Regions from separate parts of the Ancylobacter sp. TW_SC_1 genome, predicted to be linked through region 2. Evidence: riboswitches for the same ligand, from Rfam matches in the RefSeq annotation. Region 2 holds a riboswitch; each other region holds the start of a gene.
The links. A riboswitch is a leader RNA that binds a small molecule or an ion and turns the genes downstream of it on or off. The one in region 2 is predicted to bind cobalamin.
Positions count from the first base shown of each region.

Region 1: another riboswitch for cobalamin. It lies ahead of AC1PZ7_RS18275 (energy-coupling factor ABC transporter permease); the one in region 2 lies ahead of AC1PZ7_RS09720 (CbtB domain-containing protein).
Region 3: another riboswitch for cobalamin. It lies ahead of AC1PZ7_RS22295 (ribonucleoside-diphosphate reductase subunit alpha); the one in region 2 lies ahead of AC1PZ7_RS09720 (CbtB domain-containing protein).

Region 1 is NZ_CM166365.1:3,873,937-3,883,871, reverse strand. It holds gene AC1PZ7_RS18300 (TRAP transporter large permease) at 1-358, opposite strand, end outside; gene AC1PZ7_RS18295 (TRAP transporter small permease subunit) at 348-893, opposite strand; gene AC1PZ7_RS18290 (TRAP transporter substrate-binding protein) at 890-1,984, opposite strand; gene AC1PZ7_RS18285 (acetamidase/formamidase family protein) at 2,278-4,617, shown strand; gene AC1PZ7_RS18280 (cytochrome-c peroxidase) at 4,760-5,899, shown strand; cobalamin riboswitch at 5,950-6,170, shown strand; gene AC1PZ7_RS18275 (energy-coupling factor ABC transporter permease) at 6,207-6,884, shown strand; gene AC1PZ7_RS18270 (hypothetical protein) at 6,931-7,167, opposite strand; gene AC1PZ7_RS18265 (sulfite exporter TauE/SafE family protein) at 7,196-7,891, opposite strand; gene AC1PZ7_RS18260 (hypothetical protein) at 7,900-8,529, opposite strand; gene ccoS (cbb3-type cytochrome oxidase assembly protein CcoS) at 8,507-8,683, opposite strand; gene AC1PZ7_RS18250 (heavy metal translocating P-type ATPase) at 8,683-9,935, opposite strand, start outside.
Region 2 is NZ_CM166365.1:2,106,404-2,116,338, forward strand. It holds gene recQ (DNA helicase RecQ) at 1-834, opposite strand, end outside; gene cbiB (adenosylcobinamide-phosphate synthase CbiB) at 976-1,953, shown strand; gene AC1PZ7_RS09695 (cobyric acid synthase) at 1,999-3,462, opposite strand; gene AC1PZ7_RS09700 (NINE protein) at 3,518-3,772, opposite strand; gene cobO (cob(I)yrinic acid a,c-diamide adenosyltransferase) at 3,863-4,477, opposite strand; gene cobU (bifunctional adenosylcobinamide kinase/adenosylcobinamide-phosphate guanylyltransferase) at 4,474-4,989, opposite strand; gene AC1PZ7_RS09715 (CbtA family protein) at 4,993-5,712, opposite strand; gene AC1PZ7_RS09720 (CbtB domain-containing protein) at 5,732-5,917, opposite strand; cobalamin riboswitch at 5,951-6,169, opposite strand; cobalamin riboswitch at 6,238-6,444, shown strand; gene cobW (cobalamin biosynthesis protein CobW) at 6,562-7,623, shown strand; gene cobN (cobaltochelatase subunit CobN) at 7,760-9,935, shown strand, end outside.
Region 3 is NZ_CM166365.1:4,704,032-4,713,966, reverse strand. It holds gene AC1PZ7_RS22325 (dihydrodipicolinate synthase family protein) at 1-897, opposite strand; gene AC1PZ7_RS22320 (amino acid ABC transporter ATP-binding protein) at 938-1,663, opposite strand; gene AC1PZ7_RS22315 (amino acid ABC transporter permease) at 1,673-2,326, opposite strand; gene AC1PZ7_RS22310 (amino acid ABC transporter permease) at 2,352-3,014, opposite strand; gene AC1PZ7_RS22305 (ABC transporter substrate-binding protein) at 3,328-4,143, opposite strand; gene AC1PZ7_RS22300 (GntR family transcriptional regulator) at 4,402-5,094, shown strand; cobalamin riboswitch at 5,333-5,533, shown strand; gene AC1PZ7_RS22295 (ribonucleoside-diphosphate reductase subunit alpha) at 5,647-8,517, shown strand; gene AC1PZ7_RS22290 (ribonucleotide-diphosphate reductase subunit beta) at 8,541-9,662, shown strand; gene zigA (zinc metallochaperone GTPase ZigA) at 9,703-9,935, opposite strand, start outside.

The DNA of each region.
Region 1 (9,935 bases), 1.8 Mb from region 2:
TGGCGCCGACGATGCCGGTGGTCGCGCCCATCAGCATGCCGACCAGCACGATGCCGAGCCCCATGCCGCCGCGCAGGCTGCCCGAGAGATGGCCGATCACCTCCATCAGTTCGTCGGCGAGGCGCGACTTCTCCAGCATCACGCCCATGAACACGAAGAGCGGAATGGCGATCAGCGTGTAATTGGCGGTGACGCCGTAGATGCGCGCCGGCAGCAGGCTGAACAGCGTGGTGCCGAAGCCGAGCCAGCCGAAGAAGAATCCGCTGATGGCGAGGGTGAGCGCCACCGGCACGCCGACCAGCAGCAGCACGAAGAAGGAGGCGATGCAGGCGATCGCCAGGATTTCATTAAGAGGCATCGGCAGGCACCGTCGCGGCAGGCCGTGGGCCGCCGCCGAGGAAGGGCTGGACCGCCCGAAGGGTCGCGGCGAGGCTCTGGAGGAGCAGCAGCACGAAGCCGGCGGGGATCATCGCCTTGAGGATGAAGCGGTAGGGCAGGCCGCCGGGATCGGGCGAGCCTTCGCCGATGCGGTAGGACTGCATCACGTAGCGCCACGACAGCACGATCACGATCACCGAGAGCGCCACCACGCTCAGCGCCGAGAACAGGTCGATGACATTCCTCGCGCCGGCCGGCAGGCGGGCATAGAGGATGTCCACCCGCACATGGCCTTCATGCTTGATGGTGTAGGCGATGCACAGCAGCGTGAGCGGGCTCATCAGGTGCCATTCCAGCTCCTGCATCGCCACCGACCCGGTGTTGAAGACGTAGCGCAGCAGGACGTTGCCGGCCATGACGAGGACGAGCGCGAGGCCCGTCCACGCCGCGACCCAGCCGCAGGCCTCGACGATCGCGTCGAGGCCCCGGGCCACCTTTTCGAGGACGTCGCTCATGAGCCCCTGCGGATCTGGGTCTGGTAGACCGCCTCGGAGAGGCCGGCCCACTGGCTGTGCTTGGCGGCGAAGGCCGTGAAGCTCTCATAGACCTTCTTGATCTTCGGGTCGGAGTCGGCGAGCTGCTGCAGGGTGGTCGTGGTGACCTCGCGCAGCTTGTCGACCACCGGCGTCGGATACGGCCCGGCGATGACGCCCTGGTTCTGCACCAGATCGGTCATCGCCTCGCCATTGGTCGCCTCGCACCAGGTGTGGCTGATGACGTTGCAGGCCGCGGCGGCCACCCGCACGATCTCCTTGAGGTCGTCCGGCAGGCTGTCCCACGCGCCCTTGTTGACGATGAGCTCGGTGACGTTGTTCGGCTCGTGCCAGCCGGTGGTGTAGTAGTACTTGGCCGCCTTCTGCAGGCCGAGGCGGCGGTCCTGATAGGGGCCGACGAACTCGGCCGCGTCGATCACGCCGCGCTCCAGCGCCGGGAAGATCTCGCCGCCCGGCAGCAGCTTCACGTCGACGCCGAGCTGGGCGTAGACCTTTCCGGCGAGGCCGGGGATGCGCATCTTCAGGCCCTTGAAGTCCTCGACCTTCTCGATCGGCTTGCGGAACCAGCCGGACATCTGCACGCCGGTATTGCCCAGCGGCATCGGCACGAGGTTGAACGGCGCGTAGAGCTCCTCCCAGAGCTGCAGGCCGCCGCCATGATAGATCCACGCGTTCTGGCCCTGGAAGTTGAGCCCGAACGGCACGCAGGTGAAGAACTGCGCCGCCGGCACCTTGCCGGCCCAGAAATAGGAATTGGCCGCGTTCATCTCGACCGTGCCGGAGGAGACCGCGTCGAAGCCCTCCAGCGCCGGGATCAGTTCGCCCGCCGCGAAATGCTGGATGTTGAGGCGCCCGCTCGACATCTTGCCGACCAGCTCGCAGAAATAGGTCGGGCTCCCCGGGCCGGTCACGTAGAACGGCGCGCCGGGGCCGTAGGCGTTGGTCATCTTCCAGTTGAAGACCTGCTGCGCGCGGGCGACGTGCGGCGCGGCCAGGGTGGCGACGGCGGCGGTGCCGGCAAGGCCCGCGCCCAGAAATCCACGACGATCCATGATGGTCCCCTTGATCCGGAATGGGCCCGCGTTGACGCCGCGGTGCCTCAGATGGGCTAGATATTCCGCCGCGGCGCGGCATGGGCAATGCCCTAATGGGGGCAGTGGACCGCCGTCGATCGCTTCTCGGACGTCAGGATCGCGTCGAAAAACGTTGTTGTATCAATATGTAAGATCGTCGTGCCGGAGAATTGGGCGGGCTGGCGGGTGGTATCACGGACAAGTTTTTGTGCGCCATTCGTCAAAGTGCTTCACTGGCGGCAACCGGCCTCTCCGACCTAGACAGCACAGCCATGAACCGAGCCGTTCCCGTCTCCATCAACGCCTTTCCCGCCAGCAAGCAGGAGGCGGTGTGGTGGGAAACACTGGCCAGCCTGTCGCTGGCCGGGCGCCTGCCGAAGGACGTCGCCTTCCATTTCGGCGAGGTGTCGATCAAGCGCTCGCCGACCGGCGGCACGGCGGCGCTGCTGCGCTCGACGGCGCAGGATCTCTCGGCCGTGGCGGCGGGCGACCGGCATCTGCTGATCGGCTTCGTCAATTACGGACGCGGCCACCTTACCGATTCCGGCCGGCGGGCCGCCGAATTCGCCGATGGCGACCTGTGGGTGTGCGACCCGGCGACGCCCTTCGCCATCCAGTTCCGCAACGATTTCGAGCTGCTGCTGCTGCAGGTGCCGCGCGAGCGGCTGGCCGGCCGGCTCGGCCGCGCCTCCACCGTGCCGACCCTGGTGCTCGGCGAATCGGTCTCGGCGACGGCGGCGCGCCCGATGATGCGGACGCTGGCGGCGAATTTCGCCGTCATGGAGGATGGCGACCTGATGGCCGCCGAGGCCGCCGTGGTCGAGCTGGTGCTCTCGGCGCTGCTCGCCGAGGCGCGGCCGGAGGAGGACACCGCCACCCAGGTGCAGGCCGCGCATTTCGCCCGCGTCTGCACGCAGATCGAGGCGCGCCTGCGCGAGCCGGAGCTGTCGGTCGCCGACATCGCCAAGGCGGAGGGGCTGTCGGCGCGCTACATCCAGCGCCTGTTCGAGGGGCAGGACCGTTCGTTCTCCGACTATGTCCGCCACCGCCGGCTGGAGCAGTGCCGGCGCGACCTCGTCAACCCGCAGCACGCCGACCGCTCCATCGCCGAGATCGGCTTCCGCTGGGGCTTTTCCGATCAGGCGCATTTCAGCCGGGTGTTCAGCGGCGCCTACGGCATCTCGCCGCGCGACTTCCGCAAGTCGTCGGGCTCGACGGTGGCGACGCGCTGGACGCGCGGGCGGCCGATGCATTCGGGGGTGCGCCCCTCGCGGCCGGCGCCGGCCGCCGCGCACCTGCCGCCGGAGAACGAGGAGGGCGCGCCGAGGGTGGCGCCGCCGCGCCCCTCGGAGCCCGGCGAGCCGGGACACCATCACCTGCCGGTGTCGCGCGAGAGCGTGCACTGGGGCTATCTCTCGCGCAGCATCGCGCCGGTGCTGCGCGTGCGCTCGGGCGCGCTCGTCACGATCGAGACGCTGACCCAGCACGCCTATGACGACCATGAGCGGATGATCCGCGGCGACGCCGGCGCCGAGGACGTGTTTCACTGGAGCCGCGACTACAAGGCGGTGGACCGGCGCGGCGCCGGGCCGATGAACGCCAGCATCTTCGGGCGCGGGGCGGGCGAGGGTTTCGGCGTGCACATCTGCACCGGGCCGATCTTCGTGCACGGGGCCGAGCCGGGCGACGTGCTGGAGGTGCAGATCCTGCGGCTCAAGCCGCGCCCCTGCGCCAATCCCGCCCATGCCGGCTTCGCCTTCGGCTCCAACGTGGCGGCGGCCTGGGGCTTCCACCACGACGACATTCTCGACGAGCCGCGCAAGCGCGAGGTCATCACCATCTACCGCACCGACGCCGCTGGCGAGAGCGGCTATGCCGAGGCGGTGTATTCCTATCACTGGGCGCCGCAGACCGACCCGTTCGGCGTGGTCCACGAGACCATCGACTATCCCGGCGTGCCGGTGGACCATACCCGCATCGCGAAGCGGCACGGCGTGCTGAAGGGCGCGCGCATTCCGGTGCGTCCGCATTTCGGCTTCATCGCGGTGGCGCCGCGCGAGACCGACATCGTCGATTCCGTGCCGCCGGGCTATTTCGGCGGCAATGTCGACAACTGGCGGGCCGGGCAGGGCGCTTCGGTCTATCTGCCGGTCACGGTGCCGGGCGCGCTGCTCTCGGTCGGCGACCCGCATCTGGCGCAGGGCGACGGCGAGATCAGCGGCACCGCGCTGGAATGCTCGCTCACCGGCGACATCCGCCTCGTGCTGCACAAGCGCGGCGAGACCGAGAAAGCCTATCTCAACGGCCTCGGCGCGCCGCTGATCGAGACGCCCGACGCCTGGCTGCTGCACGGCTTCAGCTACACCAACTATCTGCGCGAGCTCGGCCGCAACGCGCAGTCGGAAGTGTTCAAGCGCTCCTCGCTGAGCCGGGCGCTGCGCGGCGCCTTCCGCGCCACGCGAAAATTCCTCATGGAGCGCTACGGGCTCGACGAGGACGAGGCGATCTCGCTGATGTCGGTCGCCGTGGATTTCGGGGTGACGCAGGTGGCGGACGGCAATTGGGGCGTCCATGCCAAGGTCGCCAAGGCGATCTTCGAGCCTGAGGGCTGAGCCGGGCCGGGCGTGCCGGAGCCGTGTTCTTCCCGATGACGGCGGGCGCCGTTTGGCCTAGGGCAAGGTGTCCAATGGCGCGGGCCGGCGTTTGGCGGGAAAAGGCCGCCGCGCCCGACGCCGGGCTCGATGGTGGCACCTGATGAGGCATGCAGCGCCGCTCGCGGCGGTCTTTCTCGCTCTCTCGGCTCTCGTCTCCGGCGCGCCGGCGGGGGAGACGCCGCCGGCCGACGATGCGGCGCTGACGGCGCTTGGCGAGACGCTGTTCTTCGACACCGACCTCTCGCGCAACCGCACCCAGTCCTGCGGCACCTGCCACGACCCCGCGCACGGCTTCGCCGATCCGCGCGGCGGGCCGGTCTCGCTCGGCGATGACGGCGTCTCGCACGGCGTGCGCAACGCGCCGAGCGCGAGCTATGCCGCCTCCATCCCGCGCTTCGGCAAGGATGCCAAGGGCAATCCCGTCGGCGGGCAGTTCTGGGACGGGCGCGCGGCGACGCTGGCCGAGCAGGCCGGCCAGCCGCTGCTCAACCCGGTCGAGATGGCGATGCCGGACAAGGCCAGCGTCGTCGCCCGGCTGAAGGAGAAGCCGGCCTATGTCGAGGCCTTCCGCGCCCGGTTCGGACCCGACGTGTTCGGCGACGACGAACGCGCCTTCGCCGCCCTCGCCGAGGCGCTGGCCGCCTATGAGCGCAGCCCGGCCGTCTCGCCGTTCGATTCCCGATATGACCGCTACCTGCGCGGCGACTACACGATGACGCCGCAGGAAGAGCTGGGGCGGGTGCTGTTCTTCTCCAACCAGTTCACCAATTGCGGCCAGTGCCACAAGCTGACGCCCAACGGCGGCGCCGGGGAGACGTTCTCCAATTACCGCTTCCACAATATCGGCACGCCGGCCAATGCCGCGCTGAAGGTGCCGGTCGACCGTGGCCTGCGCGCCCGCAAGGACATCGGGGGCAAGCGCCATGACGGGCAGTTCCGGGTGCCGGGCCTGCGCAATGTGGCGGTGACGGGCCCCTACATGCACAACGGCGTCTTCAAGGATCTGAAGACCGTCATCCTCTTCTACAACAAGTACAATTCCTCGGCCCCCGCGCGGCAGATCAACCCCGAGACCGGCGCCGTGTGGGACAGGCCGGAGGTCGCCGGAACGCTGTCGCTGAAGGAGCTGGAGAGCGGCCCGGCGCTCGACGACCGGCGCATCGACGCGCTGGTCGCCTTCCTCAGGACGCTGACCGACGCGCGCTACGAGCCGCTGCTGGAGACGCCCGCCGCGCCGTGACGGCTGCGGATAGCGCCTTGCGATTGCTTGACAGGGAAGGCCTTCCGGCGCGTGGTAGCCGCGCACATGGTGTCCGGGTGGGAAACCGCCCGGATGAAATGGGAATGGGGAAGGGCCTGCCGGCCCCAAGCCCCAACCGCCCCCGCGACTGTGAGCGGCGAGCGGCCTTCCATCATGCCACTGGACCCGACCCGAAAGGGGAGTGACCGGGAAGGCGGAAGGCGCGCAGCGACCCGCGAGTCAGGAGACCGGCCATGCGCACAGGTCCAACCGCACGCCGTCGGGTGAGACGGCACAGGAGAACCCCATGCATATCGAGCCCGGCCTCGTGGCCGAAGGAAAGATCTGGCTGAGCTATGTGACGGCCGCCGGCGCCGGCGCCTACACGCTCAAGCTCGCCGCCGACGCGGTGCGCGAGCGCGGCGCCGTCTCGCTGGTGGCGCGCAGCATCGCCACGACGGCGCTGGTCTTCGCCTTCTTCGAGCTGCTGCCGCACCATCCCGTCGGCGTGTCCGAGGTGCATCTCATCCTCGGCTCGACGCTGTTCCTGATCTTCGGCGTCGCGCCGGCCGCCATCGGCCTCGCCGCCGGCCTCGCCATACAGGGCGTGTTCTTCGCGCCGTTCGACCTGCCGCAATACGGCATGAACGTCACCACGCTGCTGGTGCCGCTGTTCGCGCTGACCGCGCTGGCGAGCCGCGTCATCGCGCCGAACACCCCCTATGTGGAGCTGAAGTACCGCCAGGCGCTGGCGCTCTCGACCACCTATCAGGCGGGCATCGTCGTGTGGGTGGCGTTCTGGGCGTTCTACGGCCATGGCTTCACGGTGGACAACGCGCAGTCCATCGCCTCCTTCGGCGCCGCCTACATGCTCGTCATCATCGTCGAGCCGCTGGTCGACCTCGCCGTGCTGGCGGCGGCCAAGGCGCTCAACGGCCTCAAGGGCAGCCCGATCTTCGAGCGCCGGCTCTACCACACGGCGTGATGCCGATTCTTCCGGGGTGCCGCCACGGCGGCTCCCCGGCGTCCTCTCAGGCCCTGAGCATGCCCGGCACTATGTGGTGGACGAACACCGCCAGCTGACCGGCGATCCACAGCACGGCGGTGACGTCGCGGGCGTCGAGCCCGCCTCCCGACATGTCGAGAAAGCCGGATACGGCCTCCAGGCCGAGCGCGGCGACGCCGGCCATGAAGACCGCCCCCGCCAGCGCGCCGATGGCGAAGGTCAGCGCGAACTGCGCCAGCGGGTGCAGCGTCATGTCGGTCACGGCCGTCTCTCCTGCGATGGCGGAATCTTCATGTCAGGCACAGCCCTTCCCACGCGGCGGCGGGCAGCAGCGCGCTGGCGGCGGCGAGCGCGATGAGCGCCAGCCCGGCGGCGATGCGGATCCTCGGGAGGAAGGCGAGCCGGCGCAGCGAGGCGACGCCGAGCGTGGTCGCCGTCACGGCGGGCAGCGTGCCGAGCCCGAAGCCGGCCATGACGGTGGCGCCGCCGCCGCCCGAGCCGGTGAGCATGGCGTAGAACAGCGCGCCATAGACCATGCCGCAGGGCAGCAGGCCCCAGGCCGCGCCGGCGACCAGCGGCCCGGCATAGCCGCCCGCCAGCGCCAGCCTTCCGGGATGGCGCGCCAGCCGGGCGATTGGCCCGGTCAGCCGGTCGACGACGGTCAGCGGCGGGGCGAGGCCGAGCATCGACAGGCCGATCCAGCCCAGCGCCGCCGCCGCCGCCCAGCGCATCACGAGATGCGCGGCCGCGTGGTTGAAGGCGCCGTAGAATTCCGAGCCGACGGCGCCGAGAAACGTGCCGGCCAGCACATAGGAGGCGATGCGCCCGATCTGGCTGACCAGCAGCACGCTCGCCTGCCGGGCACGGCCGCCTTGCGGATCGAAGGCGAAGACGAGGCCGGAGGCGATGCCCCCGCACATGCCGGCGCAGTGCAGGCTGCTGGCGAGGCCGAGCAGGAGGCCGCCGACGAAGGAGAGGTCGGTCATCGCGTCGCTCAGCTGCCGGCCGGGCCGTCTTCCGGCTCGCGGCTCGATTCCACCGCCACCATCATCATGGTGCAGATCATCACCGGCACGGCCGCCAGCGCGGCGTAGAACGCCACCTCGATGCCGACCGCCAGACAGCCGAGCACCAGCAGCAGCAGGGCATTCACCGCCGTCATCGGCAGGCTCTCGGCGGAGAAGAAGCCGGCCGCGAAGCCGAGCCCGCGCCGCGCCAGCGCGCGCGGCGAGAACGAGGGCATGGCGTCCGGCAGGGCAAGCCGGCCGAGCGTTCGGTCGAAGGCGAACAGGGCCAAGGTCACGGCGATGGTGAGAAGCGCGACGAAGGGCAGGAGCGCCAGCCCGACCACCGGGCGCAGGAAGCGCGCCACCGTCCTTGCCCGTCCGGCCAGTTGTTCGCGCTGCCGCCCGATGCGGCGGGCGAGGACGAAGAAGCCGAACAGGGCGAGCAGCGCGCCGACCCCGGCGGCCAGCCCCGGCCATCCGCCGAGATAGAAGCCGAGCGCGCCGACAAGCGCGAGGTTGAGGAGGAAGGGCAGTACGCGCGGCAGGTCGATGCCGGCGGCCCCGCTTCCGGCCGCCGTGCCCGGGATGGCGGCATCATCGTGAACGGACAGGGTCATCGGGTGGCCTCGTGGAATCATTGTCGAGCAGGATGCGGACGGCGGCGCCGTCGAGGTCGTCATACTGGCCGGCGCGCAGCGTCCAGAAGAAGCCGGCGAGGCCGAAGCCGCCGAGCGCCAGGGCGATGGGGACGAGGAAGAGGAGGGCGTCCATCAGGGCCTCCGCGCCACGGGCTCGCCGGCGCGCAGCGCGTTGAGCGTGACGGTGAGCGAGCTTGCCGCCATGGCGATGGCCGCGCCGAGCGGCGAGACGAGGCCGAGGATCGCCACCGGGATGAGGGCGATGTTGTAGAGCGCGGCGAGGGCGAGGTTCTGGTGGATCACCCGGCGCGCCCGCCGTCCGGCCCGCCAGGCGTGGGTAAGGGCGGCGAGGTCGCCGCCCGGCAGCACGATGTCGGCGGCGCTCTGGCTGGCCGGCGCGCCATGGGTGAAGCCGGCGCTGACATGGGCGGCGGCGAGCGCCGGCGCATCGTTGAGCCCGTCGCCGACCATCAGCACGCGCCGCCCCCCGGCGCGCCACGCGACCAGCCGGGCGAGCTTGTCGCCGGGCCGCAGGCCGCCTTCCGCCCGCTCGACGCCGAGCTCCCCGGCAACCCGCCGGACCACCGCCGGGCGGTCGCCGGAGAGGATGGCGCAGGCCATGCCGGCGCGGCGGAAGGCGGCGATGACGGCGGCGGCTTCCGGGCGCGGCGCATCCTCGAAGGTGAAGCGCACGGGGGCATGGGCGGGGCGCGCGAGCCAGATCTCGCTGGCCGCGTCCTCGCCGTCCGCCACACCGCAGAACGCGGCGCGGCCGAGCCGCACCTCGCCCGCCGGGGTGAGGGCGCGGAGGCCCTCGCCCGGCACTTCCTCGCAGCCGGCGCGCGGCGCGGCCTGCGGGCAGGCGGCATGGAGCGCCCGCGCCGCCGGGTGGGGGCTGGCGGCGGCCAGCGCGGCGGCGAGGCGGAGCGCCTCGGGGTCCTCGGGAATCGCCGTGAGGCGCGGCTCGCCGCGCGTCAGCGTGCCGGTCTTGTCGAAGGCGACGAGGTCGATGGCGGCGAGCCGCTCCAGCGCGTCACCCGCGCGCAGCAGCACGCCGCGCCGGAGCAGCGCGCCGGTCGCCACCACCTGCACCGCCGGCACCGCGAGGCCGATGGCGCAGGGGCAGGCGATGATGAGCACACTCACCGCGTTGAGCAGCGCCGCCGCGAAGCCGGCGTCGGCGAGCAGCCACCAGCCGAGCAGCGTCGCCAGCGCGGCGGCGTGGACGAGCGGCGTCCAGATGCGCGCCACGCGGTCGGCGAGCGTCACCGCCGGCCCGCGCGTGCGCTCGGCCGCCTCGACCAGCCGCACGATCTCGGCGAGATGACTGTCCTCGACGCCGGCGCTGGCCCGCAGGCGCAGCGGCGCGGCGCCGTTGACGCTGC
Region 2 (9,935 bases):
GCTCATGCCGGCGTGGTAGGGCAGGGCGCGGATGCCGGCGGCGGACAGCCGTTCGGCGGTCTCCTCCACCTTCTTGCGGGAGATGCGGTAGATGATGCCGGAGACGCCGGCCCGCGCTCGCACGAAGCTCTCGATCTGCCGCGCCGGGTCCTTCTTCTCCTCCACGCCGATGAAGATGTTGGGCCGGTCGAAGCCGGAGACGAAGACCCGCGCCTGCCCGCCGAACAGCCGCTCGACGATGTCGTCGCGCGTCGCCTTGTCGGCGGTGGCGGTCAGCGCCACCAGCGACACGCCCGGGAAGATCTCGCGCAGCCGGCCGAGCGCGAGATATTCGGCGCGGAAGGAATGGCCCCATTGCGAGATGCAGTGCGCCTCGTCCACCGCGACGAGGCCGAGCGGCAGGCGCGAGAGCGCCGCCAGCATGCGCTCGGTGAGCAGCCGCTCGGGCGCGAGATAGAGCAGGCGCACCTCGCCCGCCGCCACGCGCCGCCAGATCGCGACGTTCTCCTCGCGGGATTTTCCCGAGTGGATGGCCTCTGCTGCAACACCCTGCAGCTTCAGCGCGTTCACCTGGTCGTCCATCAGCGCGATGAGCGGCGAGACGACGATGGTCAGCCCGCCCAGCACCAGCGCCGGGAGCTGGTAGCACAGCGATTTGCCCGCGCCGGTGGGCATGACGGCGAGCGTGGGCACGCCCGCCAGCACCGAATCCACCACGTCCTGCTGGCCGGGGCGGAAGCGGTCGAAGCCGAACACCTCGGCGAGCCGGGCCTTCTTCGCCTCTTCGACGCGAGGCGGCAGCAGGCCGTGCGATGAGGTGACGGGGATGTTCATTCCGCGCGTGTTCGTTCCGGTTGGGCGGGCATGGTGGCGCCGCGGGTCTTGATGGCGGTCGCCGGGGCGGAAATGGTGGTTCGCCCGCGGCCGACGGATTCGCAACCTCCCGGAAGCGCTCCTGAGAAAGAATCACTTCCGATGAGCCTCGAACTTACTCTTGGTTTAACGCTGGCGGCGCTGCTGTTCGAGGCCGCGTTGGGCTATCCGCGCATTCTCCTCGAGCGGGCGGGCCATCCGGTGATGTGGATCGGCCGGCTGATCGCGGCGCTCGACCGCAATCTCAACCTCGACGGCGACCCGCCCGGCCAGCGGCGCAAGGCCGGCGTGGCGACGCTGGTGATCCTCGTGGCGGTGAGCGGCACGGCCGGGCTGGTGGCGCAGAAGCTGCTGCTGGCGCTGCCGCTGGGCTTTCTCTATGCCGCCCTCGTGGCCTCGTCGCTGTTCGCCCAGCGCAGCCTGCACCAGTTCGTGGCGAAGGTGGCCGATGGGCTCGACGAGAGCGTCGAGGCCGGCCGGCGGGCGGTCTCGCACATTGTCGGGCGCGACCCGGAGATGCTCGACGAGGCCGGCGTGGCGCGCGCCGCCATCGAGAGCCTGGCGGAGAACTATTCCGACGGCGTGGTGGCGCCGGCCTTGTGGATGGCGATCGGCGGGCTGGCCGGCGGGGCGATCTACAAGGCGGTGAACACCGCCGACAGCATGATCGGCCATCGCGACGCGCGGCACGCGGATTTCGGCTGGGCCTCCGCCCGCTTCGACGACCTCGTCAACCTTCCGGCCTCGCGGCTCGCCGGGCTGATGCTGGTGGCCGGCGCGGTGTTCGTTCCCGGCGCCTCGCCCCGGCGCGCCTTCGCGGCGATGCGGCGCGACGCGGCGCGCCACCGCTCGCCCAATGCCGGCTGGCCGGAGGCGGCGCTGGCCGGCGCGCTCGGCATCGGCCTGGCCGGCCCGCGCTATTATGGCGGCAGGCTCTCGGTCGACGGCGTCATGGGCGAGGGCGGGCGCCGCGACTGCACGGCCGCCGATATCCGCCGCGCGCTCCGGCTCTACCGCGCGGCGGACGGCGTGCTGGTGGCGCTGGTGGCCATCCTCGCCTTCGCCGCCTGGAGCTGGTGAGGCGCCCTTGCAGCGACGCGGAGAGCCGGGATGACGGTCGGGACGCTACGGCCGGGACGACGGTCGGGGGCGGCCCGCCAGTTCCAGCAACCGGTCGAGGTCGACATGCCGCTCCAGATGCGCGGCCAGCGCGTCGAGCGTCGCCTCCACCCCGGCCTCGTAGTCGAGCCCGCTCGGCGCGGCGCCGAGCCTGGCGAGCCAGTGCGCGCGCTGGCGGTCGTCGGCGAACAGCCCGTGCGCATAGGTGCCGGCGATGCGTCCGTCCGCAGAGATCGCTCCTTCCGGCCCCGCGCCGTCGATGCGGGCGAAGGGCCGCGCGCGGCCGGGTCCCTGCGTCACGCCCATATGCATCTCGTAGCCGGCGAACGGCACGCCGTCCGCCGTGCCGGTGACGGCAATGAGGCGCTTCTCGCCGGAGAGCACGGTTTCCACATCGAGCAGGCCGAGGCCGGGCACGCTGCCGGGCGGGCCCTCGATGCCGCCGGGGTCGGCGATGGAACGCCCCAGCATCTGGTAGCCACCGCACAGGCCGAGCACCCGCCCGCCGCGCCGCACATGGGCGAGGAGGTCGATGTCCCAGCCCTCGCGGCGGAAATCGGCGAGGTCGGCAATGGTCGATTTCGAGCCGGGCAGAATGACGAGATCGGCATCGCCGGGCAGGGCCGTGCCGGGGCGCACACGGACCACCTCGACCGACGGCTCGGCCTCAAGCGGGTCGAGGTCGTCGAAATTGGCGATGCGCGGCAGCAGCGGCACGGCGATGCGGATTCGGGCGCCCGGCTTGGGAACAGAGGCGGCGTCGAGCGCCAGCGCGTCCTCCGCCGGCAGGCGGCGCGCGTCGGCAAAGAAGGGGATGAGGCCGAGCGCCGGCCAGCCGGTGCGGGCGGCGATTTCCTCCATGCCGGAGGCGAACAGTGCCGGGTCGCCGCGGAAGCGGTTGACCAGGAAGCCGGCGATCATCGCCGCGTCGTCCACTGGGAGCACCGCGCGGGTGCCGACGAGGCTAGCGATGACGCCGCCGCGGTCGATGTCGCCGATCAGCACCACGGGGACGTTCGCCGCCCGGGCGAAGCCCATATTGGCGATGTCGTTCGCCCGCAGGTTGATCTCCGAGGCGGAGCCGGCACCCTCGACCAGCACGAGATCGGCTTCCGTGCGGAGTTTTTCATAGCTCTCCAGCACCGCCGCCATCAGCGCGGGCTTGAGCTTCTGGTAGTCGGCCGCCCTCGCGTTGCCCTGCGCGCGTCCCTGCACCACCACCTGCGCGCCGGTCTCGCTCTGCGGCTTCAGCAGGACGGGGTTCATGTGAACGGACGGCACCACGCGCGCCGCGCGCGCCTGCAGCGCCTGCGCGCGGCCGATCTCGCCGCCATCGGCCGTGACGGCGGCGTTGTTCGACATGTTCTGCGGCTTGAACGGGCGGACGTTGAGCCCGCGATGGGTGAAGGCGCGGGCGAGGCCGGCGACGATCAGCGACTTGCCGACATCCGAGCCGGTGCCCTGGAACATGAGGGCGCGACATGAGGGACGCGCGGTCATCGCGCGCCCTCATGCGCAGATGGCGTCAGCCGTGATGGTGGCCGTGGCCGCGCGAGCCGTAGTTCCGGCCTTCCAGAAAGTCGACGCGACGTTCGAGATTGGATTCGCGGATCATGCCGGGGATCAGGAACAGATCGACGATCTGCCCGATGCCGAGCAGGCCGAGCGTCAGCAGCCACAGCGCGCCGGTCCAGTAGCGGCCGGCGTAGAAGCGATGGATGCCGCAAATACCGATCAGGCAGAAGAACCAGAACAGATAGGCGACGGGGACCGAACGCATCGGTGCGTATCTCCGGGAACAGGCCACGCCGCGACACTCGGCGTCGGATTCTACATGGCGATGACGTTCCGGAATTTCGAGGGCCGGGCATCAGAATTCGATGCCCTTCTGCGCCTTCACCCCGGCTTTGAAATGGTGCTTCACCAGCCCCATCTCGGTGACGAGATCGGCGGCCTCGATGAGCGCCGGCTTGGCGTTGCGGCCGGTGACGACGACGTGCAGCCCCTCGCGGCGGGCCTTGAGCGTGTCCACCACCTCGTCGAGCGGCAGATAATCATAGCGCAGGGCGATGTTCAGCTCGTCGAGGATGAGCAGCCCGATGGCCGGGTCGTTCATCATCGCGCGGGCCTTGTCCCACGCTCTTCGGGCGGCGGCGATGTCGCGCTCGAGGTCCTGCGTCTCCCAGGTGAAGCCCTCGCCCATGGAGTGCCAGTCGACCCGCGCGCCGAAGCTCTCCAGCGCCGCGCGCTCGCCCGACTGCCACGCCCCCTTGATGAACTGCACGACGCCGACGTTTCCGCCATGCCCGAGCACGCGCAAGGCGAGCCCGAAGGCGGCGGTGGACTTGCCCTTGCCGGCGCCGGTGTGGACGATCAGCAGGCCCTTCTCGACGGTCTTTTCCGCCACTTCCGCGTCCTGCACGGCCTTGCGCTTTTCCATCTTGGCGCGATGGCGGGCGGCCTCCTCGGGCGAGATATCGGTCACGTCGCCGGTCCTTTCACGGTCATCGGCAGGCCGGCCACCATGAAGATCACGGTGTCGGCCCGCGCGGCGATCATCTGGTTGAGCCGGCCCTGCGCGTCGCGGAAGCGGCGGGCCAGCGCGTTGTCGGGCACGATGCCGAGCCCGACCTCGTTCGACACCGCGACGACCGGCCCGTCGCGGCCGGCGAGCGCCTCGACCAGCGCGGCCGATTCCGCCGCCACGTCGGCCTGCGCCAGCATGCGGTTGGTCAGCCACAGGGTGAGGCAGTCGACCAGCACCGGCCGCCCGGCCGGGAGGTTCTTGAGCGCGCCGGCGAGGTCGTGCGGGGCGTCGCGCGTTTCCCAGCCGGCACCGCGCCGCGCGCGGTGGAGCGCGATGCGCTCCACCATCTCCTCGTCATAGGCCTGCGCGGTCGCGAGATAGCTCCATGGCGGGGCATGGCGCTCGACCCGTTCCTCGGCGTGCCGGCTCTTGCCCGAGCGGGCGCCGCCGAGGACGAGGGTCAGGCTCACGCCTCAGCCCGCCGCCGCGCCGAGGCGCGGGCGCAGCCAGCCGGCGAGGCCGCCGAGCAGCACCCAGAACACGAAGCTGGCCGCCACGCTGGCGACGACAAAGCTGTGGTGCAGCGCCTCCGGGATCGGGCTGTCGTGGCTTTCCGGCTGCGGCGCGCCGACGAGATGCGGCGCCACGATCAGCGCGACGCCGAGGACGGCGAACAGCGGCGAGCGCCCGAACACGATCAGCGCGAGGCCGCCGGCGGTCGCCACCGCCGTGCCGATCCACCAGAGCTGGCGGGCGGCGAGATCGGCGGCCGGCATGGCCGGCAGTTCCGGCGGCAGGCCGAGGCCGGGCGCCAGCGTGAACACGGCGAAGCCCGCCAGACCCCAGGGGATGCCCTGATGCCATCCCTTGAGCCCGCCGGCGAGCTCGCTGGCGGCGACCAGCAGCAGGCCGAAGCCGAAGGCGGTGAGCACGGTGGCGAGGATCGTGTAGGCGTTGCGCTCGACGCCGTCCGCCGGACCCCATTCCTCGGCGTCGTGCGCGTGGGAATGGGCGGCGGTCGCATCCGCGTGGTCGTGCGCGACGGCCTCGGCCGGCGCGTCCTCGCCGCCCTCGAAGGTCTCGGCCTGGAGGATCAGCGGCACGGTGGTGAAGACATGGATCGCCGAGCCGACAAGCCCGGTGCCGATGCCGGCGAGCGCGGCGACGAACAGAATCGTCCTGAAAAGCAACATGGCGCGGTTCCCCTCGCGTTCAGTGGCAGGGGAAGGCGTTGGCGTGGCGCACGTCGTGCGTCGCGTTGTGCACGGCGCTGATATGGGAGAAGCCCACGCCGCCGAGCACGAAGACGCCGAGAAGGGCGGCGAAGGTGATCTGCACCGCGCGCGAGGCGGTGGAGTCGTGCGGGGCAGCCGCGTCGCGGCTGTTGAGGGTCGTCATAACGTTCTCCTTTGGCCCTCCACCCGAGGACCGTTGCGGTTCGTGTCGACGGCCGGTCTCCTGGCTCGCGGGTCACGGCCCTTTCTCCGCCTTCCCGGCGTCGCCGCCAGTGGCCGATGGAGAAGGGCTCGCCGCTCACAGTTGCGGGGGCAGCCGCGGGTTCGGCGTCGGCCTTCGAGAAGGCTTCGGCCCCACCGCGTTCCCGTCTTGCGTCCCGTGCGTGTCACGGGAACCGACGACATGGCGGACTATAGCCGGCAATCGCCGGGCCGCAACGGCGACCTCCAATCAGGCGTTTGACAATCCCCGGCAAGGCTCCTTTAGTGGCCGCGATCGACGGTTTCCTCCCCTGGGAGGGACGAAGAGGGAATGCGGTGCGGGGCGCTTCGGGCGCTCCAATTCCGCGGCTGCCCCCGCAACTGTAAGCGGCGAGCCTGCGCCGAAAGCCACTGGAGATACGCTCCGGGAAGGCGGCGACGAGGCGGCGACCCGCGAGCCAGGAGACCTGCCGACGGTCCGGTCGTGCGTGCCGGCGGGGTGCCCGGCAGTCAGGCAGAGCTGCGAATCCCGTTCGCGGCCTCGCGCGGAATCCCGTCCGCGACCGGTGCATCCCGCGATTCTAGTGGTTTTCGTGGAGACGCCGCATGTCCGTTGCCGAACCGACCCCTCTCGACCGGGTGCCGTGCACCATCGTCACCGGCTTTCTCGGCTCCGGCAAGACGACGCTGATCCGCCATGTGCTGGAGACCGCGCGGGGCAAGCGCCTCGCGGTGATCGTCAACGAGTTCGGCGATGTCGGCATCGACGGCGAGATCCTCAGGGGATGTGGCATCGATACCTGCCCGGAGGAGAACATCGTCGAGCTGGCCAATGGCTGCATCTGCTGCACCGTCGCCGATGATTTCGTGCCGGCGCTCGACGCCATTCTCTCGCGTGTGCCGAAGGTCGACCACATCCTGATCGAGACCTCCGGCCTCGCTCTGCCCAAGCCGCTGGTGCAGGCCTTCCACTGGCCGGCGATCAGGAGCCGGGTGACGGTGGACGGCGTCGTCGCGGTGGTCGACGGCGAGGCGCTGGCCTCGGGCCGCGTCGCCCATGACCATGACGCGCTGAGCGCGCAGCGCGCCGCCGACGCCTCGCTCGACCATGACGACCCGATCGAGGAAGTGTTCGACGACCAGATCGCCTGCGCCGACCTCGTCATCCTGACCAAGGGCGATCTCATCGACACGGAGGGCGCCGTGCGTGCCCGCGCCGCGCTCGATGCCGAGCTGCCCAAGGGCGTGCAGGTGGTGAGCGTTACCGGGGGGCGCATCGACCCGGTCCTGCTGATGGGTCTCGGCATCGGCACCGAGAACGACATCGAGAACCGCCGGACGCATCACGACGACGAGGCCGAGCACGACCACGACGATTTCGACAGCTTCGTCGTCGAGATCCCGGAGATCGCCGATCCCGCCGAGTTCGCCGCCCGTGTCGCCCGCGCGGCGGAAGAGGCGGAGGTGCTCCGCGTGAAGGGCTTCCTGCCCGTCGCCGGCAAGCCGATGCGTCTGCTCGTGCAGGCGGTCGGCCCGAACGTCGCGCATCATTTCGACCGCCCCTGGGGCGCCGGGCCGCGCATCGGCCGCCTCGTCGCCATCGGCCTCAAGGGGCTCGACCGGGCGAAGGTGGAGGCGATCCTGACGGGGGCGCTGGAGACGGCGTGAGGAGCTTTTCCACATGTTGTCATCCCGCAACGGCCAGAGGCCGCATCCGGGATCGCGTTCGTCCTTTCCGGCGCACGATCCCGGCTCAGCGGCTGCACCGCGGGCCGGGATGACGGCTTGAGGGAAGGCCCACCCGATGCACATCCTCACCACCACCTCCACCAGCCTCGACGACCTCGTCGAGCCGGTCGATCTCGGCCAGACGCCGGGCGAGGTGGTGGTGGTGTCCTTCGCCGACAGCGACCTCGGGGCGCTCGCGCGGGCGCAGGAAGCGATGATGGCACGGGGCGGGGCGGACCTTCCGAGCCTGCGCCTCGCCAATCTGCGCGACCTGCGGCACCCGATGTCGGTCGATCTGTGGATCGACAGCGTCGCCGTCCATGCCCGCATCGTGGTGGTGCGGCTGCTCGGCGGGCTCGACTGGTGGCGCTACGGCGTCGACCGGCTGAGCGCGCAAGCGCGGGCGCGGGGCTTCGCGCTCGCCGTCCTGCCGGGCGAGGACCGTGACGACCCGCGCCTCGCCGAGGCGTCGACGCTTCCGGCGCACGAGCTGGACGGCCTGCTCGGCTATTTCCGCGCCGGCGGGCCGGCCAACATGCGCGCGCTGCTGCGGCGGCTGGCCGGCCATGCCGGGCGGGATCTGGAGGCGGCAGAGCCTGCACCCGTGCCGCTGGCGGGATTTCATGAGGGACCGGGCGAGGCTCCCTGCGATGGGGCCGCCATCCCCGTCATCTTCTACCGCTCCATGGCGCTGGCGGCCGACACCGCGCCGGTGGACGCGCTGTGCGTCGCGCTGGCCGCGCGGGGGCTGCGGCCGTGCCCGATCTTCGTCGCGAGCCTCAAGGAGCCTTGCTCTATCGCCTTCCTCAAGGAGGCGCTGGAGCAGATGGCGCCGGCGGCGATCGTCACGCTCACCGCCTTCGCCGCCGCAGATCCCGGGGAGGCGACCGTGCTCGACGGGCCGGGCGTGCCGGTGCTGCAGGCCATCGTCGCCACGACGAAGCGCGAGGCGTGGGCGGAAGGCGTGCGCGGGCTGACCAGCGCCGACCTCGCCATGCATGTGGTGCTGCCGGAACTCGACGGGCGGGTGCTGGCCGGCGCGCTCTCCTTCAAGGCGCCGCAGGAGACCCCCGCCGTGCCCGGCTTCGCCGCGCTGGTGAACCGGCCCGAGCCGGACCGGGTGGCGCAGGTGGCGGAAAGGGTGGCATCGCTGGTGCGCCTGCGCGCCACCGCGCGCCGCGACCGCCGGATCACCGTACTGATGCCCGACTATGCCGGCGCCCCCGGCCGCACCGGCTGGGCGGTGGGGCTCGACGTGCCGGCGAGCGTGCTGGCGCTCATGGAGGACATGGCGGCGGCCGGCTACCGGGTGGAGGGCGCGCCGGGCGATGAGCGGGCATTGCTGGAGGCGGTACAGGGTCGGCTCCCTCTCCCGGCCGGGGTGAGAGGAGCGCATCAGGCGTCGTCGTCATCCCGGACGACCAGGGGCCGATCCGGGCTCGCGGCGCGCGTTGCTGCACCGGGCGGTTCCGGCCTGGTCGACGATCCCGGCTCTGCGGCTTTGCCTTCGGCCGGGATGACGGCCGTGAAGGCCGGGCAGGACGGCGATCAAGCGACCCTCTCCCTCGCGGACTACCGCGCATGGCTCGCCACCCTCCCGCCCGACGCCGTCGCGGCGGTCGCCGCCGCCTGGGGCGCGCCGGAGGACGACCCGGACGCCATCGACGGCGCGTTCCGCTTCCACGCCCGCGCCTTCGGCAATGTTACCGTCGCCCTCGCGCCGGATCGCGGCTCACGGGCCGAGCGGCGGGCGCAGTATCATGACCCGGCGTTGCCGCCGCGCCACGCGCTGCTCGCCTTCGGGCTGTGGCTGCAACGCGAGGCCAACGCTCTCGTCCATATGGGCGCGCATGGCACGCTGGAATGGCTGCCGGGCAAGCATGTGGCGCTCACACGCTGCTGCTTCCCCGAGCTGCTGCTCGGCAGTCTGCCGGTCGTCTATCCCTTCATCGTCTCCAATCCCGGCGAGGCGGCGCAGGCCAAGCGGCGCATCGCGGCGGTGACGCTCGGCCATCTGCCGCCGCCCACCGTGGAGGCCGGGCTCGCCGGCGAGGCGGCCGAGCTGGAGCGCCTCGTCGACGAATATGCGCAGGCCGACGGGCTCGACCGCCGCCGGCGCGAGCGCCTTGCCCGCCTCATCGTCGAGGAGGCGACGCGCACCGGCCTTGCCCGCGACGCCGGCCTCGAGGCCGGCGCGGAGCCCGACGAGGCGCTGAAGCAGATCGACGCCTTCCTGTGCGACATCAAGGAGA
Region 3 (9,935 bases), 2.2 Mb from region 2:
TCACGCCGCCTTGGCGAGGGTCGGGCGGGTGGCGAGGCCCTCGCGCACGATCTTCTCGACCTTGGCGCGCTGCTCGCCGTCGAGCGGCAGGCGGGGGGCGCGCACGCGCTCGGTGGTGCCGGTGACCATCGCCTCGACCAGCTTCAGGTTCTGGACCAGATAGGTCGACACGTCGAGGTCGAGCAGCGGGCGGAACCAGCGGTAGATTTCCAGCGCCTCGTCATAGCGCTTGGCCTTCATCAGCTTGTAGATCGCCACCGTCTCTTCCGGGAAGGCGACCACGAGGCCGGCGACCCAGCCCACCGCGCCGAGCGCCAGCGCCTCGAAGGCGAGATTGTCGACGCCGGTGAAGATGTCGAAACGGTCGCCGAAGGCGTTCTGCAGCTCGACCGTGCGGCGGATGTCGTCCGAGGACTCCTTCACCGCCACGAAACGCGCGTCCTTGGCGAGCTCGGCCATGATGTCGACGGTGATGTCGACGCGGTAGGCGATGCGGTTGGAGTAGATCATCACCGGCAGGTCGGCGGCCTGCGCCACCGCGGAGAGCGTCGCCACCGTCTCCTTCGGGTTGGTGTGGTAGACGAGGCTCGGCACCACCATCAGGCCGTCGGCGCCGGCCTGCGCGGCGCGCTTGGCCAGCGAGGCGCAGTCGCGGGTCGCGGCATCGGCGATGGTCATCAGCACCGGGCGCTTGCCGGCGACCGATTTGGCGGTCTTCAGCACGGAGAGGCGCTCGTCATGCGAGAGCATCGGGCCTTCGCCGAGCGAGCCGTTGACGATGAGGCCGTCGACGCCGGCGTCGATCTGCAAGGCGAAGCAGCGCTCCATCTCCTTGTGATCGAGGGTGTCGTCCTCGTTGAACTTCGCGGTAACGGCGGGATAGACGCCCTGCCACATGGGAATGCTCCTTGAGTCTTTCGAATGCGATCGTGTGGGATCAAAGGACGGATTTGAGGAAGTCGATTGTTTCGGGCATTTGCGGGTTGCCGATGACTTGGGCGGGGGGGCCGATTTCGTGGATCTTGCCCTTGTTGAAGAAGGCGACGCGGTCGGAGACTTCGCGGGCGAAGGCGATCTCGTGGGTGACGACGATCATCGTCATGCCCTCGGCGGCGAGCAGGCGCATGGTCTCCAGCACCTCGCCGACGAGCTGGGGATCGAGCGCCGAGGTCACCTCGTCGAACAGCATGTAGTCCGGCGACATGGCGAGCGCGCGGGCGATCGCCATGCGCTGCTGCTGGCCGCCGGAAAGCCGCGAGGGATAGACCTTCAGCTTTTCGGCCAGGCCGACATGGGAGAGCTTCTCGACCGCGACGGCTTCCGCCTCGGCCTTCGACTTGCCCAGCACCTTGCGCGGCGCCAGCATCACGTTCTCCAGCACGGTGAGATGGGGAAACGCGTTCCATTGCTGGAAGACGATGCCGATCTTGCGGCGCAGCCTGTTGAGGTCGGTGCCGCGGGCGTGGACATCCGTGCCGTCGACCAGGATGCGGCCGGAATTGATCGGCTCCAGCCCGTTGATGCACATGAGCAGGGTCGACTTGCCCGAGCCGGAGCCGCCGATGACGGAGACCACCTCGCCCTTCTCGACGGTCATGGTGACGCCCTTGACTACTTCGAGCGAGCCGAAGGCCTTGTGGACGTTCTCGATCTCAATCGACATGGCTCTTTCTCAGTCGTTTTCGCGCCAGCGCTTCTCGAGCCGCGCGCCGAGGCGGGCGATGGGGAAGCTCATCAGGAAATAGATCAGGCCGGCGATGGACAGCACGAAGAGCGGCTCCTGGATGCGGGTGACGATCACCTGCGAGGAGCGCAGCAATTCGACGACGCCGATCCACCAGACCATGGCGGTGTCCTTCATCACGCCCAGCGTCAGGCCGATCCAGCTCGGCAGCGCGACCCTGAGCGCGATGGGGAAGACGATCTCGGTCAGGTCCTGCCGGTAGGAGAGCCCGAGCGAGCGGGCGGCCCGGCGGGTGGTCGCCGGCACGGCGAGGAAGCCCGCGCGCACGATCTCGGTGCAATAGGCCGACATGTAGAGCGCCAGCACCACGCAGCCTACGGTGAACGGGCTCCAGTGGATGCCGACGATGGTCTTGAACGAGTTGGCGAGCACCAGCTGGATCAGCAGCGGGATCGAGCGGAACACGTCGAGCACCGCGCCGATCGGCGCGTTGATCCACCAGGGCGACACCGCGCGGACCACGCCGAAGGCGACGCCCAGCAGCGTGCCGCCGATCACCGCCCAGAAGGTGATCGCCAGCGTCACGCCGGCGCCCTTGAGCATGAACCAGAGGTCGCCCGGCGAAAAGCTGGTGTCGAACAGGGAGGAGAACATGGCGCGGCCTCCCTCAGTAGCGGAACAGGCGCCACGCCAGCAGGCGGGCGGAGACGGTGACGAACTTGGCGAGCAGGTAGTAGATCACGGCTGCCAGGGCGAAATACTCGAAGGTGCGGAAGGAGCGGACATTGAGCTCTTGGGTGACGCCGGTGAGGTCGTCATTGAGGCCGACGATGACGCCGAGCGAGGTCATCAGGATGGCCCAGACCATCTGGTTGGTGAGCGGATAGAACACGATGCGGAACATCTGCGGCATGACGATCAGCCGGAAGGCCTGGATCTGCCCCATGCCGAGCGAGCGGGCGGCGCGGACCTGGGTCTGCGGCACGGCGCGCAGGCCGCCGCGGAAGGTCTCGGCGAGATAGCCGGCATTGTTGAAGGTGATGCCGGCGAGCAGGGCGACGAAGCTGTCGAGATGGATGCCGAGCGAGCCGAGGCCGAAATAGGCCATGTAGATCTGGAACAGCGCCGGCGTGTTGCGCGCCAGCTCCACCCAGCTGGCGGCGGCGGCGCGCAGGGCGCGGTGGTTCGAGCTGGCGCCGACCGCGAGCAGGATGGCGAAGAACACGCCGAGCAGCATGGAGAGCGCGGCGATCTCCAGCGTCACCAGCGCGCCCCACAGCATGTCGGGCAGCGCACGGAACGCCGGCAGCCAGTGAAAGGTGTAGTTCATGGGTCGCTCGTCGCTCGGACCTTGCGGGCGGGTCTTGCCGTCAAATCGTGCTTGCAGGCGGGTCTTGCCGTCAAATCTTGCTTGCGGGTGGGCCCTGCAGGCAAATCTTGCAGTCAGGTCTTGAAGGCGCAGTCTGCAGCCGGATGCCGCAGCTTGATGTAGCAGCAGCGCCGGCAGTCGGGCACTGCCCGCGTCCTATCACGGACGTCTCCCGGCCGGGGCCGCGGGCGCGGGGCCGGGATCGCCGTGCGGAGCGCCGCCGCGCTCCCGGAGACGGCCTGGCGGCCGTTCCGGGACGACGTGGGCGGGGCGATCAGCGATAGACGCCGGGCACCGTCAGGTCGGGCGCCTCGCCAAGGCCGATCCACTTGTCGTAGAGCGCCTTGTAGCGGCCGGTGCGGACCTGCTGATTGACGAACAGATTCAGGTAGTTGATGAGGCCCTGCTCGTTGCGCAGGGCGATCAGCGCGACATAGTCGATGTCGTAGGGGGCATCGCCGCCCATCATCAGGCCCTTGTACTTGCCTTCCTTCACGATCGCCGCGGCGACGGTCGAGGTGACCACGGTGGCGTCGATCTGGCCCTGCGCCAGCGCCAGGAACACGTCCGCCTGGGTCTGGTAGCCGCGGAACGTCGTGCCATCCGCCCATTTCTTGACGTCGTTATCGAGCGCGATCGCCTCGAAGGTACCGGAGACCGAGCCGGTCTTCTTGCCCTTCAGGCTGGCGTAATCCTTGATCCCCAGGCCTTCCTTGGTGAGAACCACCATCTTGAAGGCGAAATAGGGAATGGTGAAGCCGGCGGTCTTGGCCCGCTCCAGCGTGTCGGAGGTCGAGGCGACGCCGACATCGACGCGGCCCGAGACCAGTGCGGGAATGCGGTCGGGGAACGGCGTCTCGACGATCTCCGCCTTCACGCCGAGCACCTTGGCGAGGTCGTTGCAGTAGTCGACATCAAAGCCGATCGGCTCGTTATTGGCGTCGCGCGACCCCATGGGCGGGAAGTCGAGCACGACGGCACAGCGCAGCGTGCCGGAGGCGATGATGTCGTCGAGCTTGTCCGCCTGCGCGGGCATGGCGGCGGCGAGCGTCAGCGCCGCAGCGGCCAGAATGCCGAATCCCTTAGCCATAACGGCTCTCCTCTGAAGGAAGTTGTTTCTCTGTTAGTGGCCGTCGGCGTCGGAAGTGCAGGCGCCGCCCGGCGACGAAGGGAGCTTCCAATTTTTGGATCCAAGTTTCAATATCCTTTTTTCAATATCCGTGCGAATTTGCCTCGAGATGCTCGGGCTCTGGCGTCGCGGGCAGTGAAACGGCAGGGTGCGCAACGAGTTCGTCGGCAGCGAATCGGCAGTGAAGCCGGTCGTCCGGGCCAGTCGGGAGGTGGGAAGATGAAGGTTAGGGCAACGGACATCGCGCAGATGGCGTCCGCCTCGGACGTCATCTTCGACGCGCTGCGCGAGGCGATCGCCAAGGGGGACATCTCCGAAGGCCAGACGCTGCGGCAGGATCACATTGCTCGCATGTTCAATGTCAGCCGGATTCCCGTGCGCGAGGCGCTGACCCGGTTGGAAGAACAGGGACTGGTGTCGACGCAGCGCTACCGCGGCGCCGTCGTCACCACCTTGTCGGCCGAGGAGATTCGCGAGATCTTCGAGTTCCGCGCGCTGCTGGAGCCGGAAGTGCTGCGCTATTCGGTCGAGCGCATTTCCGAGGAGGGGCTGGAGAACGCCAAGCGCTTCGCCCACGCCTTCTCGACCGAGACCGATTCCTCGCACTGGGGCGAGTTGAACCGGCGTTTCCACTACAGTCTCTATGAGGCGTCAGGGCGGCCCTATTACCTGCAGACCATCAGCGCCGCACTCGACCGGGTCGACCGTTATCTGCGGGCCCAGCTTGTGCTGACCGACGGCATGGCGCGGGCGCGGCGCGAGCACGAGGGCATCCTGCTCGCCTGCATCCGTCGCGATGCCGAGGAGGCGGCGCGTCTCACCCGGGAGCATATTCTCGGCGCCAGCGTCTCGCTGATCGACTTCCTGCAGCGCACGCGACCGGCGAACGACGTCGGCTCGCCGCGGAGCTGACCGTCGCACGTCGTCGGCCGGCCCTGGCCGACCGCGGGATACAAGGTGAAATGATCCGGAAACATTGAGACCTAAGCCGGCAATCTGCATGGGCGATACTGTGAATGTCCGGTCGGCGGGCCGAGCCCCTTGCCCCCATCTTGCCGCAACGTTCGTCGGCCGGGCGCCCCTAAGGGCGGATGATGGAGTGGGACGAGAAAGTCCCATCCATATATTGACGTCCATCAGTCTCCAAGCCACCATAGCTAGTAGTCACGGTGCCCCCGAATCGCGAGAGGGGGGGGCTAAGAGGGAAGCCGGTGCGATACCGGCGCTGCCCCCGCAACTGTAAGCGGCGAGCCCGCGTCCATTCAGCGTCACTGGGGCGAAAGCTCCGGGAAGGCCGGACAAAGGCGTTTGACCCGCGAGCCAGGAGACCTGCCGCGACTGCGATAACGTCCTCGGGCGGGGTGCCCCGGAGGAACGCTGTGGTGTGTGCCGCCGGGTGTCCGGCGTCCACGCGCCGCGCCGTTTCCGCTCGGCCCCTTCCCCATGCAACGGGGTTTGCAGCCGATGTCTCCCAGTCTCGAAACCGAACGCCCGGTGGTCCGGGTTCCCGCGTCGCATGCGCCATCGGCGTCCGCCGATCCCGCGACGCCCGGCTATCAGGTCATCCGCCGCAATGGCGGCGTGACCCCTTTCGACGCCTCGAAGATCGCCGTGGCCTTGACCAAGGCGTTTCTTGCCGTGGAGGGATCGAGCGCGGCCGCCTCGCGCCGCGTCCACGACGTCGTGGCGGGCCTGACGGAGCAGATCGTCGCCGGACTGACGCGCCGGGCGGATGCCGGGCGAACCTTCCACATTGAGGACATACAGGACCAGGTGGAACTCGCTTTGATGCGCAGCGAACACCACAAGGTGGCGCGCGCCTATGTGCTCTATCGCGAGGAGCGGGCGCGGGAGAGGGCGGCGGCGGAGGTCGCGCCCCTGCAGACGCCATCGCTCTCCATGACGACGGCGGATGGCGCGCGGGCGCCGCTCGACGCCGCCCGGCTGGAGGCGGTGGTGCGCGAGGCGACCGACGGGCTCGCCGACGTGTCGCCCGAGGCGATCCTGAGCGAGACCCGCCGCAACCTCTATGACGGCATCAGCGTCGACGAACTGGCGCTGGCGCCGATCCTCGCGGCGCGCACGTTGATCGAGCGTGAGCCGAACTACGCCAAGGTTTCCGCCCGGCTGCTGGGTGACAATCTGCGCCGCGAGGCGCTCAGCTTCATAGACGGCAGACCGGCGCAGGCGACGCAAGGAGAGATGGGCGAGCGCTATCCCGACTATTTCCGCGCCTATGTGACGCGGGGCATCGCCGAGGAACTGATCGACCCGGAGCTCGGCCGCTTCGACCTCGACCGGCTGGCAGCGGCGCTGCTTCCCGAGCGCGACCTGCTGTTCGACTATCTCGGCCTGCAGACGCTCTATGACCGCTATTTCCTGCACGCGCGCGGCACCCGCTTCGAGCTGCCGCAGGCCTTCTTCATGCGCGTCGCCATGGGGCTCGCCCTGCGCGAGGTCGACCGCGAGGCGCGGGCGATCGAGTTCTACCGTCTGCTGTCCTCCTTCGACTTCATGGCTTCGACGCCGACCCTGTTCAATGCCGGCACGCTGCGCCCGCAGCTCTCCTCCTGCTTCCTGACCACCGTGCCGGACGACCTCGACGGCATCTTCAAATCGATCAAGGACAATGCCCTGCTGGCCAAATATTCCGGCGGCCTCGGCAATGACTGGACGCGGGTCCGCGGCCTCGGCGCCCACATCAAGGGCACCAATGGCGAGAGCCAGGGCGTGGTGCCGTTCCTGAAGGTGGCCAACGACACCGCCATCGCGGTGAACCAGGGCGGCAAGCGCAAGGGCGCGGTCTGCGCCTATCTCGAGACCTGGCACGTCGACATCGAGGAATTCCTCGACCTCCGAAAGAACACCGGCGACGACCGCCGGCGCACCCACGACATGAACACCGCCAACTGGGTGCCGGACCTGTTCCTGCAGCGGGTCGAGGCCGACGGGCCGTGGACGCTGTTCTCGCCGGACGAGGCGCCGGATCTGCACGATCTCACCGGTTCCGCCTTCAAGGCGGCCTATGAGACCTATGAGGCGAAGGCCGCGCGCGGCGAGATGAAGGTGTCGAAGCAGCTGCGTGCGGTCGACCTGTGGCGGCGCATGCTGACCCTGCTGTTCGAGACGGGACACCCATGGATCACCTTCAAGGATCCCTGCAACATCCGCTCGCCGCAGCAGCATGCCGGCGTGGTGCACTCGTCCAACCTGTGCACCGAGATCACGCTGAACACGAGCGCCGACGAGGTGGCGGTGTGCAATCTCGGCTCGGTGAATCTTCTCGCCCATGTCACGGCGGACGGGCTCGACCAGAAGCGGCTCGCGTGCACGGTGACGACGGCGATGCGCATGCTCGACAACGTCATCGACATCAATTTCTACACCATTCCCGAGGCGCGGCGCTCGAATCTGCGCCACCGTCCGGTCGGGCTCGGCATCATGGGCTTCCAGGACGCACTGCAGGCGCTGCGCATCCCCTATGCCTCGGAAGATGCCGTGCGCTTCGCCGACGAGAGCATGGAGGCGGTGAGCTTCCACGCGATTTCCGCCTCCTGCGACCTCGCCGCCGAGCGCGGGCGCTATCCCTCCTTCGAGGGCTCGCTGTGGTCGAAGGGTGTCCTTCCCATCGATAGCCTCGAATTGCTGAGCGCCGCGCGCGGCGGGCTCGACCTCGACCGTTCCGCAACGCTCGACTGGGAGGCCCTGCGTGCGCGGGTGACGACCACAGGTCTGCGCAACTCCAACACCATGGCCATCGCGCCGACGGCGACGATCTCCAACATCTGCGGCGTGTCGCAGTCGATCGAGCCGGCCTACCAGAACCTCTTCGTCAAATCGAACATGTCCGGCGACTTCACCGTGGTGAACGCCGCACTGGTGCGCGACCTGAAGGCGCGTGGCCTGTGGGACGAGGTGATGGTTTCCGACCTCAAATATTACGACGGCAGCGTCGGCTCCATCGACCGCATCCCGGACGACCTCAAGGCGCTCTACGCCACGGCCTTCGAGATCGAGCCGTCCTGGCTGATCGAGGCGGCGGCGCGCCGGCAGAAATGGATCGACCAGGCGCAGTCGCTCAACCTCTATGTCGCCAACCCCTCGGGCCGCAGGCTCGACGAGACCTATCGGCTGGCGTGGAAGCGCGGCCTGAAGACCACCTATTATCTGCGCTCGCGCTCGGCGACCCATGTCGAGAAATCGACGCTGAAGGGCACCGACGGCAAGCTCAATGCGGTGTCGGCCGTTTTCGCGGCTGCCCCCATCAACCTGCCGGAGACCGCCTTCGGTCCGACCTGCGCCATCGACGATCCCGACTGCGAAGCCTGCCAGTGAGCGGAAACGAAGGAGACATGACCATGCTCGACTGGTCCGACACCAAGCCCGCCCCTGCCCCGATCCATCCCGCCTTCGCCCCGCCCGCCGTCGACGCGACCGGCCTCGGCGCCATCGAGCGCGGCGCCGCGCGCGTCACGGTGGACGCGAAGCGGATGATCAATGCCCGCGCCGACGTGAACCAGCTTCTGCCGCTCAAGTACAAATGGGCGTGGGAGAAATACCTCTCCGGCTGCAACAATCACTGGATGCCGACCGAGGTCTCCATGCAGGCCGACATCGCGCTGTGGAAGTCGCGCGACGGGCTCACTGAAGACGAGCGGCGCATGATCAAGCGCAATCTCGGCTTCTTCGCCGCCTCGGAATCGCTGGTGGCCAACAACATCGTGCTGGCGATCTACCGCCACCTCACCAATCCGGAATGCCGGCAGTACCTGCTACGCCAGGCCTTCGAGGAGGCGGTTCACACCCACACCTTCCAGTACATCGTCGAAAGCCTCGGCCTCGACGAGGGCGAACTGTTCAACATGTACCGCGAGGTGCCCTCGATCACCGACAAGGCGGCGTGGGCGCTGAAGCACACGCAGAGCCTCGACGATCCCGCCTTCGCCACCGGCACACCGGAGGCGGACCAGCAGTTCCTGCGCGACCTCGTCGCCTTCTACGTCGTGTTCGAGGGTATGTGGTTCTACACCGGCTTCGCGCAGATCCTGTCGCTCGGCCGGCGCAACAAGATGGTCGGCATCGCCGAGCAGTACCAGTACATCCTGCGCGACGAGAGCATCCACCTGAATTTCGGCATCGACGTGATCAACCAGATCAAGGCGGAGAATCCGCATCTGTGGACGCCCGCCTTCCAGGACGAGGTACGCTCCATGCTGAAGGATGCTGCCGAGCTGGAAGCCGCCTATGGGCGGGACACCATGCCGCGCGGCTTCCTCGGGCTGAACGCGGCGCTGTGCGAGCAATACATGCACGTCATCGCCAACCGCCGCTGCGCCCAGCTCGGGCTCGCCCCTGTCTTCGCCGAGGCCGAGAATCCTTTCCCCTGGATGAGCGAGGCGATGGACCTCAAGAAGGAGAAGAACTTCTTCGAGACCCGCGTCATCGAGTACCAGAACGGCGGCGCGCTGGCGTGGGACTGAGTGCGCGGCCGGCGGCGCCTCGGCGCCGCCGGCCCTCACCTCACGCCGGCACGTGCTCCCATTGCGGGAACGGGTCGGGCAGGTGCCGGAACGGCGCGGGATCGAACAGGGTCGGCTTGAGCGGGCCGACGAGGCAGGCGTCGAGCGCGGCGCGGATCGCCGCCTCGTCCATGTTCACACCGATGAAGACGAGTTCCTGCCGGCGGTCACCATAGCCCGGCGTCCAGTGCTGGCGTAGCCAGCTCCGCCAGTCCGGCTGCGTCGGCCAGTGCT